4 regions of the Clostridium subterminale genome follow, and region 1 is predicted to be linked to each of the others. Evidence: riboswitches for the same ligand, from Rfam matches in the RefSeq annotation. Region 1 holds a riboswitch; each other region holds the start of a gene.
The links. Region 1 has a riboswitch for thiamine pyrophosphate ahead of thiT (energy-coupled thiamine transporter ThiT). Riboswitches for the same ligand answer to the same signal wherever they lie in the genome.

Region 1 (3,694 bases):
AATAAAGATGGTAAGAATGTATACTTAAATGAGTTTGTTTCAGAGGATGCTAATACTTATGGTTCTATAGAACTTATAAATAGTGTTGAAGGTGTTGAAGCTATAATAGATAAATGCATAGCAGATGTAGAAGGGATGGGAATAAAAGATTATAAAAAAGAGAAAGTGAAGATAGATAATAGAGAATTAGATTATATTCAGTATGATTTAAAGAGTAGTAAAGATAACATAAAAAGAACCTATGAGTATTATGTTCCATATGATGATTATGTAGCTAAAATAACATTTATAATTAGTGATAAAAAAACTAGAGAAAATACACAAGTGGTGTTTCAAAATATAGTTGAAACTTTTTCCTTTGAAAAGTAAAAGAGTTATTTGATTTAATGCATAACAACTATTATAATAAAACATAAGATAAAGAATGAAAAATTATTGAAATTTTTCAAGTGGAGGTCAAAGGTGAGAAGAATAAAAAGAAATTTAGTAATTATATTATTAGTAATAGCATCATTATTAATTTCCGCTTGTGGTATAAGAGGAAATAGTGATTTTAATTATATGCAAGAAAGAAATATTATGAAGGTTACAATTCAGAGTACTAGAGATAAAAGTTATAAGTTTACTGTTACTGATGAAGATGTAATAAATGATATATATAGTATATTATCCAGTGCAAGTGTAGTTGAGGAAAAATCAACTTTAGATCCAGACTATACTTTGGAGATATACGAGAGTCCAACGGATGTTAAAACTTTTAATTATGTAGCTGGTCTTGATAAAAAAGACGGGGCAAATTTTTATAATGATGATAACAAATATATTGTTTCTAAGAGACTAGATAATGACATTATAAAGAACTTTGCGAACATAAGAAAACCTATCGACTTTAAGTATGTGTATTATACGTCTATTTTAAGTTGTATAGATAAGTATGTATCAGCTAATAAAGATGCAGGGAAGGTTGGAATTAATATCTTTAGTGATAATATGGCTGCACGTTTTCAGATATCCACAGAAATTGAAGAGTTTAGAAAAAAAGCAAATAAACTTAACTCAGTAACATTTATGGATGATTCTGTTAGCAAGGATGACTTTAATGTAGTTATGAGTATAAAAACAGAAGGATATACTTCTAAAAAATATAAAGGTATTGTTACATTTGAAAAGGCTGAGAATGCTTCATCAATTAGCTATTATATAAATAACGTTTATGAACATGGAGAATGGAAGTTTAACATAAGTGAAGAAAAGCCGGAAGGGTTCTAAAAGATAAGATAAAGAAATAAATATGATAATGAAAAGGCTATAGCATGATAATTCTTTAATGATCATGCTATAGCCTTTTAAAATTAGTCTAATGTAGAATTCTTAATATATGGAGCTAATCGTTTTGTAAGACTATTTAAATTTATAACTGAGCATACTGCTATGCAAATTAAACAATCTATAAGAATGTAAGGACCATTATATACTAGTGAATATACTGCTGGAGTTAAGTGATATTCAGCAGCATAGCTTCCCCAGAAAATTATTCCGGCTATGTAGTGGAATATAAATCTCACAAAGAAAGCTACTACTATAGCTAAGAACTTGTTATTCTTAAAAAAACCAGAAAGCCCAATTGCCATAAAAGGAAGAGTATAGTCAAAAAGAACTTGGATAGGGTGCAGTATATATGCAGGTCCTATAATAAAATTTAATATACCATACACAAAACCGGTGAACATTCCTATAGTAGGTCCATAAATTAAGGATATTAATATTATAGGTAACATACTAGCAAGAGTTGCACTTCCACCATAAGGAAATTCGAAAAATTTAAAAAATTGAAGAATTATAGACATTGCAACTGCTAGTGCTATATGAGCTGTTAATCTAGAAGTAAATTTGATATGCTTAATTTTTATAAACACACAAAATAGAATCAGGACACCAAATAAGGTGGCAATAGTTGTCCAACTAGCTAGAATATTTTTGATATTTTCTAAGATTTCCATAAAGAGTCCTCCTTTAATTAAGTAGTGCTAAGGACTAATGTTGAAGCTGAAGTATTGTCTTATTACTTTATCCGATGACTACCCGCTTTAATACTCCCATCTTCTTCAAAGTGGGAGCAAAGAGCGGCTACGACCCTGGATAACGATTTCTAACCTTCAGAGGGAGTAAAAACTCCCTCTGAAGCAAAGAACTCTGTTTATAAAAAAAGCCATGTTCGTAAGAACACGGCTAAATAACTAAGTATTAACTTAAGCTTATTAATCGCTTCCCTACGCTAGCATTATCTAGGTCAGGTAAAGGGTAATGAAAAATCATTTCTCAGCCGTAGCACCCCTAGCACAATAATATTATTTTATATAATCATAATATCATACATAGTTTTATAGTTCAACATGGGTTGATTATATAAAATAAAATAGAGACTACGAATAAAGTCGTGTCTCTATAATGATGAATAATACATATTTCTTTAAAATATATATCTATATTTTTGTAACATTTGCTGCTTGAGGGCCTCTATCCCCACTAACTATCTCAAATTGAACCTTTTGTCCTTCATCAAGAACCTTATAGCCATCTCCCATTACAGCAGAGAAATGTACAAATACATCTTCATGACCTTCCATAGATATAAAGCCAAACCCTTTTTCACTATTAAACCATTTTACTGTTCCTACTTCCATATAATCTCCGTTAAGCAACTTTAATAGTTGCACCCTTTTCAACATACTCAGTTTTGCGGTGCTACTCCTGTTGGTCGTGTACTCGAGGGCATTAAATCTTAGTATTACTAAGATAAGCACGGAATCTCCTTTCAAAATATTTGACCATATCTAACTTCTTAGATATTAATTATAGTGTTCTCAATTTGAAACTTTTTATACTATTTTATTATACGTTTAGCAATATAATATCTATTACTATAATAAGCAGAATTTAAATTAGAAACTCTTACGCAGTCACCAGGCTTAGGAGCTTGGATAAATAAATCATTACCCGTATAGATTCCTACGTGAGATATATCATTAGGATCATCATCGTTAGTAGTAAAGAAAATTAAATCCCCAGGTTTTAATTGATTACGATCAACGATGATACCTTGATGTACTTGATAGTATGTAGATCTTTCTATGTATATTCCTAGTTGCTTGTACACATATTGAGCAAGCCCAGAACAATCAAAGCCTACAGGGGTAAATCCACCCCAAAGGTATGGAACTCCAAGGTATTCTTCAGCTTTAGCAACTATATCTTCTCCAGTATAATTGCTTTGTATAAGAGGAGTTTCCTTTACTATAGGATTTGATGATTGATTTTCATCAGCTATGGTTACATAGTCACAACTAATGTATCCAGTAGTATTACCCACCTTAACATTATACCAACCATTAGTATAAGAAATTATAGGTAGCTTACTACCATATCTTACTGTAGTAACTATACCATAACTAGTGCCAGCACCAGAACGGACATTTAAAGCATCAGCATTAACAATTGCAACTTTACCTTCCACAGTGTGAGAAGGTGGAGTTACCTCAGGTGGTGTAACGGTACCAGTACCAGGAGTAGTTTCAGTATTATTACTGTTTGATATAAATTCTGAACTTACAAAGGCTGTATCACTATTAAATTTAATTTTGTGCCACCCGTTACTAGTAGATAATATTTCAACTTTAGAATTTTTATATAGAGT
Region 2 (3,694 bases), on a different contig from region 1:
GCTACTCTTTGGATGCAAGAGTTATTAATGGATTTAGAAAACCTTGATTTTGCAATTGATAAAATGAAATTTAGAGGAGTTAAGGGAACTACAGGAACTCAAGCTAGCTTTATGTCTTTATTTAATAATGATGAAGAAAAGGTAAAAGAATTAGATAAAATTGTATGCAAAAAAATGGGCTTTGAAAAAGCATATCCTGTTACTGGCCAAACTTACTCTAGAAAATTAGATTCTATAATATTAAATACATTATCTGAAGTAGCACAAAGTGCATACAAATTTAGTAATGACATGAGACTTCTTCAAAACATGAAGGAAATGGAAGAACCTTTTGAAAAGCATCAAATAGGATCTTCTGCTATGGCATATAAGAGAAACCCTATGAGAAGTGAAAGAATTAGTGCACTTTCAAGATATATAATTGTAAATTCTCTTAACCCAGCAATTACTGCAGCAACTCAATGGTTTGAAAGAACACTAGATGATTCTGCTAATAAACGTATATCCGTTGCAGAAGCTTTCTTAGCTCTTGATGGAGTACTTAACTTATATATCAACATAACTTCTAATATGGTGGTATATGAAAAGGTAATAGCTGCTCATGTTAATAGTGAGTTACCATTTATGGCTACAGAAAATATTATGATGGAAGCTGTTAAACGTGGAGGAGATAGACAAGAACTTCATGAAAAAATAAGAGTTCATTCTTTAGCTGCTGCAAGACAAGTAAAAGAATTTGGAGAAAAGAATGATTTAATAGAAAGAATACTAGCTGATGAATCCTTTGGATTATCAAAAGAAGAGATTCTATCTATAATAGATCCAAGTAAGTTCACTGGAAGAGCTAGTGGGCAAGTAGTTGATTTTATAGAGGAATATATAAACCCTGTATTAGAAACTCATAAAAATGAATTAGGTGAAGAAGTAGAAATAAACGTATAGTATAAAATAAGCTGGAATGCCAATGCATTTCAGCTTATTTTTATGATACCAAAGAGGATAAATCCCACGGTGTTAATAGCTAAATTAGCGGACATATGAACTATCCAAGATACATAAATATTGTTAAACCTTTCATTAAGATAATTAAAAAGCAGTCCTGCTATGAATAGTGAAACTATAAGTAAAATGAACAGTGGGGGAGTAAACCAATTATTCATAATAGCCACATGATAAATAGCAAAGGCTAAAGCACTAAAAATATAGGCGATTTTCCTTGAACTAACCTCTTTTAAAGATAAGAAGGAAAAACCACGGAAGAAAAACTCTTCCAAAAGAGAATTAATAGATGTAATATATAGTGCTACAAATAAAAAGTTATCCTTAGTTACTCCTAAATTATTCTCTAAATTAGTGGTGACCATAGAAAAATCAAAAAATGGTCCTAGAATAAAATAGGCTCCTAATATAAAGACATATACAACTATGCCAAATATAAGTGCAAAAAATATGCTTTTTTTACTTCCCTTAAAAAGTGCTTTAAAGGAAATAGATTTATCTTTTATACATACAATTAAGGGCAATATCAAAAATATACATATTTTTATTAATGATTTTGTAAAATAATTAGGTATAATTAAAATTTCCACTAAGGCCATAATAATACAACCTAATATTACTACTGAAATAATAGATAGGGTAGCTTGTTTATTTTTCATAGATTATCCTCCTTGAAAATTTTATGTATATAGATTTATAGCTTTAAATAATACTTCAAGGCTTTAAAATAATTATAGCATATTATTTTTCTAAAATAGCAAGTATATCCTTAATTGACTATAGTAATTCATTATGATAATATTTAGTTAACTTAATATTCGGGAGCTTGTGTACAGGCTGAGAGGAAGTGTAAACTTCGACCGTACCTGATTTGGATAATGCCAACGTAGGAAGTAGATTTATATAATTATAGGTATACCACTTAGTTGGTGTACCTTTTATTTTTGTTCATATAGGGGAGGGTAAGTAAATAAAAAAATATTGATCTTGAGGGGATGATATGTAATGTTAAAAACTAAAAAATTAACTTTAGCTGGAATTTTCATTGCAATGGGAGTTATTTTATCTACAGTTATAGTTATACCAGTAGGAATTGCGAAATGTGCTCCAGTTCAGCACTTGATAAACGTGTTATCAGCTGTTATTTTAGGTCCTTTTTATGGAGTAGCTATAGCTTTCCTTACTTCTTTAATTAGAGTGCTAATGGGTACAGGAACATTTCTAGCTTTTCCAGGAAGTATGTGTGGAGCTATCTTAGCAGGAATACTATATAAATATAATAAAAAAATAACTATGGCATCTATAGGAGAAATCTTCGGTACAGGGGTAATAGGAGCTTTAATAGCCTATCCAGTAGCAAAGTTCATTCTATCAAAGGAAGCAGCTCTTTGGGGCTTTGTAGTGCCATTTAGCGTAAGCTCCATTGGTGGTGCAGTAATAGCCATACTATTTTTAATGGCTCTCAAGAAAACAGGAATATTAGAAAAATTTTCTAACGAATGAAGGTAATTAGAAGTTAACACATTAATATTTAAAAAATAAATATTAATAGAGAGGGGATTAAATGATTAAAGATATTTTAGATATAGCAAAAAAAACTAACCCACTAGTGCACAATATAACTAATTATGTAGCAGCTAATGATTGTGCAAATATAACTTTAGCTTGTGGAGGTTCTCCTATTATGGCTGATGATCCAGAGGAAGTAGAGGAGATAACCACCTTAAGCAATGCCTTAGTGATGAATTTAGGAACTTTAAATCTAAGAACATTAGAAGCCATGATTAAAGCAGGGAGGAGAGCTAATAAATTAAAGCATCCTGTAATATTAGATCCTGTAGGTGTTGGTGCATCCTCCTTTAGACAACAGGCTCTAAAGGAGCTTTTAAACACTGTGGATTTTCAAGTTATCAAAGGAAATATTTCCGAAATAAAAACCATAGGAAATAAAAAGACAATATGTAAAGGTGTAGATGCTAGTGAAATTGAGACTATAACTGAAGATAACATTGAAGGTGCAATTGGTCTAGCTACACAGCTTTCTACAGATCTAGGGGCAATTATAGCCATTACAGGAGCTATAGATATAGTTGCAGATAAAGATTTGGTATATATTATTAGAAATGGGCATCCATCCATGAGAAATATAACAGGAACAGGATGTATGCTTTCATCGATTATAGGAGTTTTAGTTGGTGCTAATCCAGATAAACTATTAGATGCTACCGTAACTGCTTTAGGTATTATGGGAGTATGTGGTGAACTTGCTTATAGTAAAATAGTAGAAAAATCTCAGGGAAGTGGATCTTTAAAAATACATTTAATTGATTGTATAAGTAATGTAGAGAATAAAATTTTAGAGAATAAAATAAAAATAGAAAAGAAATTGTCTAGTGACATAAAAGTTATTACATAAATACTTTTCTATAAGAGGTGTTGAAAATCTAGAGTATCTAGGAGTTTAACATCTTTTTTACTATTATAACTTAATAATAAAATTTTTATATACCCAAGTATATGTCAAGAAAATTGTGACATATACTTGGGTATATAATGTATAAATGACATTAAAATGTGGACATAATACTATTTCTACCATAGAAAAAAGAATATGACATTAAAGTTAGTACTTTATTTCATTCTGATACCAAGGGAGGAAATTATGTTTAATCCTCAACTATGTAATACAAGTACA
Region 3 (3,694 bases), on a different contig from region 1:
AAGTATTGAGGAAGATAAGATCTCCTATGACGAAGCAATGAGTAGACTAAATGATATAAGAAAAACTCCTACTTTTAAATTGCCAATTAGAGTATTAGCTGGTGGAATGACTTGTTTTATTTATTCCTTATTTTTCAATGGAACAATTTTTGCTGCCTTTATTTCTGCTATTATAGGTATGATAATTTACTATATGGTAGATAAGGTATCCAACGTAGGTTTTTTTCAGTTTTTCATTTTCTTTTTTTCGGGATTCCTTATAGCAAGTATAAGTATTTTCTTCGAAAATATTATTACTATAGTGGATAAGGATAAGATTATATTAGGGTCTATAATGGTGCTATTGCCTGGAGTAGCCCTTACTAATGGAATAAAGGATATAATCTATGGTGATTTTACAGCTGGGATTTCAAAGGTGGGAGAGGCAGTTTTAATTATAACAGCAATTGGTTCAGGAATTGGTACTGTATTATCCTTTAGAAATTTTCTAGGAATTTTTTAGAGAAAATATATTTAAGTGAAAGTAGAGGCTGCGTAATGATTAAACAAATTGTTTTGGCGTTTCTTGGGAGTGTGTTTCCGGCAATATTATTTAATATAGATAGAAAAAAATTAGTTTGGGCAGGAGTTTCAGGAACTTTTGCATGGATAACATATTTAATAATATTTAATTATGGAGGTAGTGTAACCATAGCTACTTTCATGGGAGCATTTGTAGTAGGGGTTTATAGTGAAGTAATGGCAAGAAAGTTAAAAGCTCCAAGTATGCAGTTTTCTATACCAGGAATATTTCCGTTAGTACCAGGAGTTATGGCTTATAATACAGTATTATATATAGTAGATCAAAATTATGACCTTGCTTATAGCAGTGCAATGAAAACTATTATAGTAGGTGGAGCTATTGCCTTTGGAATGATGCTATCTTCAACTACCTACAAATTCTTTATTAAAATTCAAAGAGATATACAAGGAAAAAGAATATCTTAAAATTAAAATAAATATTTAGGCTATGTTTTAAACTTGTTTTAAAACATAGCCTATATTAAAATCAAGTTCAAATTAAATTTATACTTGATTATTGAGCTTTCTTTTCGCTGGACTTATTGTCTTCAGGGCTACACTTATTTTCACACTCTGGTTTTTTCATATGTTTACCAGAAGTCTTTTCATCCTTAGCTTCAGGAGTTTTTGTATCTCGTTGTTTTTTCTCATCAGTTTCATTTAAAGTTGGTTTCTTTTCTTCTTGTTTAGGAGCTTTTTCCTCTTCAGGCATAGACTCACTTATAGTTTGTTTCTTTTCATCTGATTTTTTTATATTATCTTCTTCCTCAGTCATAGTTGCTTTCTTGTCTTCAGCGGGTTTTGCATCCTTAGATTTTTCTGCTGGAGTCTCGATAGTAGTCATTTTTTCACTATTAGAATTCATTGCTATATTATCATATCCAAAGACTGCAGTAGAAGAAGCCATGATGGTACCAGCTAATGTTAGCATAATTAAAGATTTTTTCATTGCAATACACCGTCCTTTTAAAGTATTTACTTAAATTTTTAAGTATGAGTAAATTTGATAAGAACAACAAGAATAAGGATAACCTATTGAAAAATAAAGGGTTTAAGAAAACTCTACCTTAGTTTATCCCTAGAAAGAAAAAAATATGTTATTAAAAATTTTCCATTTCAAATGTGGATAATTATAGATAAACACAGTTCTTAGCTTCTTTGAAGCTTACTAACAGAATTCTAAGTATCAATTTATTCGATACTTAGAAGTCGTTGTCCTTTAGGGAAAATCGTTATCCAGGGACGTAGCCGCTCTTTACTCCCACTTTGAAGAAGATGAGAGTATTAGAGCGGGTAGTCATCGGATAAAAAGTAAATTTGAAAATTATTGTTTTTATGTTATAATGAAGTTAATTTAATAATTATTTAGCTAGGGGTGCCTAATGCTGAGAGAAGCAATAATTGCTTTAACCCTTGAACCTGATGTGGATAATGCCATCGAAGGAAAGCTTTAAAAGATTTCAATAATAGCTTATTTATAAAGATATTTATAAATATTTATTTTATGAATTCAACCAAAGGCTTACCTTATGTAAGTCTTTATTTTTTGCATAAAATCAAATAAAAATTTTTATAAATAATATATAAGCAATTATTTTCTCCTAAATAAAGGCGCTATATTATTAAATTAAATAATTATTGTACTTAAGGAGGAAAAAGTATGAATTTTACAACACAAATGGATGCTGCTAAAAAAGGCATTGTAACAAGAGAGATGGATATTGTTGCTAAGTCAGAGAATATGGATGTTCAAGAGTTAAGAGCTTTAGTAGCGAAAGGAAAGATAGCTATACCTGCTAATAAAAATCATAAATCTCTTGTACCACAGGGAGTAGGACAAGGACTTAAAACTAAAATAAATGTAAATTTAGGTATATCTAAGGACTGTGACGACATAGATAAAGAAATGGAAAAGGTAAAGGTTGCCTTAGATATGAAAGCAGAAGCTATTATGGATCTTTCTAACTATGGAAAGACTGCAAAGTTTAGAGAAAAATTAGTAGAGATGTCAACAGCCATGATTGGAACAGTACCAATGTATGATGTAGTTGGTTTTTATGATAAGGAACTTAAGGACATATCTGTAGACGAATTCTTTACAGTGGTAGAAAAGCATGCACAAGATGGAGTAGACTTTGTAACTATCCATGCTGGATTAAATAGGGAAACTATAAATACTTTTAAAAGAAATAAGAGGCTTACTAATATAGTTTCAAGGGGAGGATCTCTTTTATTTGCTTGGATGGAATTAAATCAAAGAGAAAACCCATTCTATGAGTATTTTGATAGACTTTTAGATATATGTGAAAAATATGATTTAACTTTAAGCTTAGGAGATGCATGTAGACCAGGCTCAATAGCTGATGCCACAGATGCTTCACAAATTAAGGAACTTATGGTACTGGGGGAGCTTACTAAAAGGGCGTGGAAGAGAAATGTACAAGTTATAATTGAAGGTCCAGGACATATGGCAATAAATGAAATTGAAGCTAATATGTTACTTCAAAAGAGACTTTGCCATGGAGCACCATTCTATGTTTTAGGACCTTTGGTTACAGATGTAGCTCCGGGCTATGATCATATAACTTCTGCCATTGGTGGAGCTATTGCAGCAAGCTATGGAGCAGACTTTTTATGCTATGTAACTCCAGCAGAGCATTTAAGACTTCCAAATTTAGACGATATGAAGGAAGGTATAGTGGCAGCTAAGATAGCAGCGCATGCAGCAGATATTGCCAAAGGAATTAAAGGATCAAGACAGTGGGATAACGAAATGAGTAAGGCAAGACAAGAACTTAATTGGGAAAAGATGTTTACTTTAGCTATAGATGAGGAAAAACCAAGGAGATATAGGAAAGAGTCTACACCACATCATGAAGATAGTTGCACTATGTGTGGTAAAATGTGCTCAATGAGAAATATGAATAAGATTCTAAGTGGAAAAGATATTAATCTTTTAAGAGAAGACGATTAATAATTAATAAAAGGACAGTCTTAAAAATTAAGCTTTCATTAGTATTTGAAAGCTAGTGATTTTAAGGTTGTCCTTTTTTATATATATCTTTATGTTAGATAGATTTAATACTATAAAGAATAATTACTTTAAAGTTTATACTATTAATATATATTTGAA
Region 4 (3,694 bases), on a different contig from region 1:
CCATATTAATTACATAAGCATCTTGAACTGATGAGTAATAAGCTGGGTTAAAGTTACCAGACATCTCATCTGCTCCAGCAACTAAAGTACCCCCAATTTTCTTCCCAGCTTCTTCAGATTTAGGTGTATCCTTTGATGTCTCTTCCTTTTTTTCTTTGTCACCACATCCAACTAATGAAAAAGCTAAAATACTTGACAACATTAACGCCATTAATCTTCTTTTCTTCAAAATCTATTCCCCCTTAAAATAATTAAGTTATAAATAAATACAATGATATATTTTTTTAAATATATACTTGTATAAATTCCTATCCCCATAGATAATACAATTTAAAGTTCTAATTTTTACCATTCTGTTGTATATTTATTACTTTTTAATATATTTATTACTTTTTAATATATTTATTACAATTTTGTAAATTCATTATCCTAATAATACATATATTTTCTTCTTTTGTAAATACTTTTTTTGAAATTTTCAGAATTTTCTTTATATTGTTTAGTGCTTAAAAATATTCGGTATACTAATATTTCGAGAGTTATAATATTAATCCTAGCTTATACATGTAAAATTTAAATGCTATTACTTATATATATATATTAAAAAAAGAGACTATTATATTAAAATAATCTCCTTTTTCATATATTATTCATATATTTAAATCCAATATTGATTGGAATTTCTTCAAAGCAATTTAATAAGTATATACCAACTTGATTTATAAACTCCAACAATGATTAAGAGGTCCATTGCCTTTTCCAAGATTTAAATTAGCCCTTAAAGCGCCAGTTATATATTTTTTCCCCCTTGAAATACTTTCATTGATACTATAACCTGCTGCCAAATTACAAGCTATAGCAGATGATAAGGTGCAACCTGTTCCATGGGTATTTGAATTATCTATTTTTTCTTCATAATACCAAGTTATTTCTCCATCTTTATATAATAAATCGTCAGCACAACCTTCTAAGTGACCTCCTTTAATAATAATTTTTCCTTTATACTCCCTTGAAATTTTTTTAGCTGCTTCTATCATATTTTCTTTACTGAAAATTTTAAATCCACAAATACATTCTGCTTCTGGAATATTTGGAGTAATTACATCAGCTATAGGCAAAAGCTTTATAATTAAAGCTTCCATGGCATCCTCTGAAAGAAGTCTACTTCCACTAGTAGATATCATAACTGGATCAACTACAATATTTTTAGCCTTATACTCCAGTAATCTTTCTACAATTTCTTCAATAATCTCCTTAGATGATACCATCCCTATCTTAATGGCATCTGGGAAAATATCTTTCATAATGCAATGGATTTCTTTACTTAAAAACTCTCTTGGTACGTTTATAACATCATAAACTCCAGTGGTATTTTGCGCTGTTAAAGCTGTTATAGCACTCATTGCATACATTTTATGTGCCACAATAGTTTTTATATCTGCTTGTATTCCAGCTCCTCCACTGCAATCTGATCCTGCTATTGTAAGTATCTTCTTCATTACAAATCAATCCCCTCTATTCAATGTGTATATTACACAAAATATTGTGCATCTAAAATACATATCTATTTTTCCTGTGTATTCTATTGAGTTAGTATTCTTTCAGTTAACCCTAACATTTGTTTTGTGGCTACCAACACATCTTCTTTGGAAAATATAGCAGATACTAAAGCTACTCCATCTATTCCTAAACCTTTTAGGTTCATAATATTATTCTCATCTATGCCTCCAATAGCTACTACTGGTATAGATACAGCTTTGCATATATTTTTAATGGTTTCAAAAGTTATCACTCTAGTATCTAATTTAGTTGAAGTGGAAAAAGCTGCTCCAACTCCAATGTAGCTTGCCCCATCTTTCTCTGCTTTAATAGCTTGCTCCACAGTTTTTGCTGTAACTCCTAAAATTTTATCTTTACCTATTAATTTTCTTACTTCTGCTCCATCCATATCACCTTGACCTATATGAACCCCGGAAGCATCAATCTTTATAGCTATTTCTACATTATCATTAATAATTAAAGGAATATTATATTTATCTGTAATTTTCTTTATGTCTTTTCCTTCTGTAAGAAATTCATTATAGGCTAATTGCTTTTCTCTTAGCTGAATTAATGTAGCTCCACCTTGTAAAGTTTTTTCTATTTCTTTGGTAAATGACTTTCCATTTAACCAACTTCTATCAGTTACCACATATAACTTCATTTGATTTTTACTAATACTCATTTTATACACTTCCTTAACATAATTTTCGTAGAATCTAAAAAAATATGGGACATACCAAATAGCATGCCCCATTAATATTCTTAATGTAATTCCCTACGTTGGCATTATCCAAATCAGGTTATAGGTCGAAGCTACCTTTTGCTTCCTCTCAGCCTGTTGTTACAAGCTCCCTAAATATTCAATTTTCTTAAAGCATAGCATTGATTACATCTATTGTCAATTTTCTCCGAATTATATGTAATTTAATTACACTGTTTAAATGCGAAATCACCTAAAACCTGCATGAACAGAACAACTATTTAAATAGTTTTATATTTAAATAGTTTTATATTTAAATATAAAAATATATAACTATTTATACATTTTTATAGGGAAAATTGTATTATATAGTATGCTTAGATGCTTATTATCTTTGCACTATTAAATTTTATATTAAAAATTCTTTAATAAATTTGCCATTTCTATAGCTGTTACTGCTGCATCATAACCTTTATTACCTGCTTTAGTCCCAGCTCTTTCTATAGCTTGCTCTATAGTATCTGTTGTTAGAACCCCGAAAATAACCGGTTTCTCTGTGCTAAGGGATACTGATGCTATTCCCTTTGAAGCTTCAGCACAAACATAATCAAAATGTGGTGTAGAGCCCTTAATAACTGCTCCAAGGCATATAATTGCATCATAATTTTCATTTTGAGCCATCTTCTTTGCTACTAATGGTAATTCAAAAGCTCCTGGTACCCATGCCACTTCAATACTGTCTTCTTCTACTCCATGTCTTTTAAGTCCATCAATGGCTCCACCTAAAAGTTTAGATACAATAAACTCATTAAATCTTCCTACTACTATTCCAACTCTTAATCCTTGTGCAACTAAATTTCCTTCAAATATTTTCATCATTATTCCTCCTAAATTATATTTTAATTTATAACTAAATCATAGATTTAGAGTCTTATATGAGGCTTCGCTCATATTAATTTCAAAATGAAACTCCTTCTCATATGCATTCGAATGAGTAAGTGCGACTAACTAAATCATAGATTTAGAGTCTAATATGAGACTTCACTCATACTAATCTCAAAATTAAACTCCTTCTCATATGCATTCGAATGAGTAAGTGCGACTAGCTAAATCATAGATTTAGAGTCTTACTTATAGTTAAGCATGTGCTCCATTTTATTTTGTTTAGTTTTTAAATAAAATTCATTATCCTTATTATAATTAATTTGGATTGGCACTCTTTCTACTACCTCAATATCATATCCATCTAACCCTTTAATTTTCTTTGGATTATTAGTCATAAGTCTAAGTTTTTTAGCTCCTAGTTCTTTCAGCATTTGAGCTCCTATTCCATAATCTCTAAGATCTGCTGGAAATCCAAGTTTAATGTTTGCCTCTACTGTATCATATCCATGGTCTTGTAAATCGTATGCTTTTAATTTATTTATAAGCCCTATGCCTCTTCCCTCTTGC

Region 2: it holds a riboswitch for thiamine pyrophosphate, as region 1 does, so the genes downstream of both, thiW (energy coupling factor transporter S component ThiW) here and thiT (energy-coupled thiamine transporter ThiT) in region 1, are expected to answer to the same signal.
Region 3: it holds a riboswitch for thiamine pyrophosphate, as region 1 does, so the genes downstream of both, thiC (phosphomethylpyrimidine synthase ThiC) here and thiT (energy-coupled thiamine transporter ThiT) in region 1, are expected to answer to the same signal.
Region 4: it holds a riboswitch for thiamine pyrophosphate, as region 1 does, so the genes downstream of both, thiE (thiamine phosphate synthase) here and thiT (energy-coupled thiamine transporter ThiT) in region 1, are expected to answer to the same signal.

The regions. Positions count from the first base shown of each region.
Region 1 is NZ_BAAACI010000002.1:274,245-277,938, reverse strand. It holds gene ABDZ93_RS07195 (hypothetical protein) at 1-369, shown strand, start outside; gene ABDZ93_RS07190 (YhfM domain-containing protein) at 463-1,269, shown strand; gene thiT (energy-coupled thiamine transporter ThiT) at 1,353-2,000, opposite strand; TPP riboswitch at 2,251-2,346, opposite strand; gene ABDZ93_RS07180 (cold-shock protein) at 2,484-2,684, opposite strand; gene ABDZ93_RS07175 (C40 family peptidase) at 2,885-3,694, opposite strand, start outside.
Region 2 is NZ_BAAACI010000001.1:319,430-323,123, forward strand. It holds gene purB (adenylosuccinate lyase) at 1-942, shown strand, start outside; gene ABDZ93_RS01770 (CPBP family intramembrane glutamic endopeptidase) at 972-1,658, opposite strand; TPP riboswitch at 1,808-1,909, shown strand; gene thiW (energy coupling factor transporter S component ThiW) at 2,005-2,502, shown strand; gene thiM (hydroxyethylthiazole kinase) at 2,564-3,415, shown strand; gene ABDZ93_RS01785 (hypothetical protein) at 3,662-3,694, shown strand, end outside.
Region 3 is NZ_BAAACI010000006.1:597,490-601,183, forward strand. It holds gene ABDZ93_RS11735 (threonine/serine exporter family protein) at 1-502, shown strand, start outside; gene ABDZ93_RS11740 (threonine/serine exporter family protein) at 538-987, shown strand; gene ABDZ93_RS11745 (hypothetical protein) at 1,076-1,510, opposite strand; TPP riboswitch at 1,923-2,024, shown strand; gene thiC (phosphomethylpyrimidine synthase ThiC) at 2,222-3,535, shown strand; gene ABDZ93_RS11755 (tetratricopeptide repeat-containing diguanylate cyclase) at 3,679-3,694, opposite strand, start outside.
Region 4 is NZ_BAAACI010000006.1:413,761-417,454, reverse strand. It holds gene ABDZ93_RS10895 (ABC transporter substrate-binding protein) at 1-229, opposite strand, end outside; gene thiD (bifunctional hydroxymethylpyrimidine kinase/phosphomethylpyrimidine kinase) at 720-1,499, opposite strand; gene thiE (thiamine phosphate synthase) at 1,583-2,224, opposite strand; TPP riboswitch at 2,298-2,407, opposite strand; gene ribH (6,7-dimethyl-8-ribityllumazine synthase) at 2,657-3,118, opposite strand; gene ABDZ93_RS10875 (bifunctional 3,4-dihydroxy-2-butanone-4-phosphate synthase/GTP cyclohydrolase II) at 3,370-3,694, opposite strand, start outside.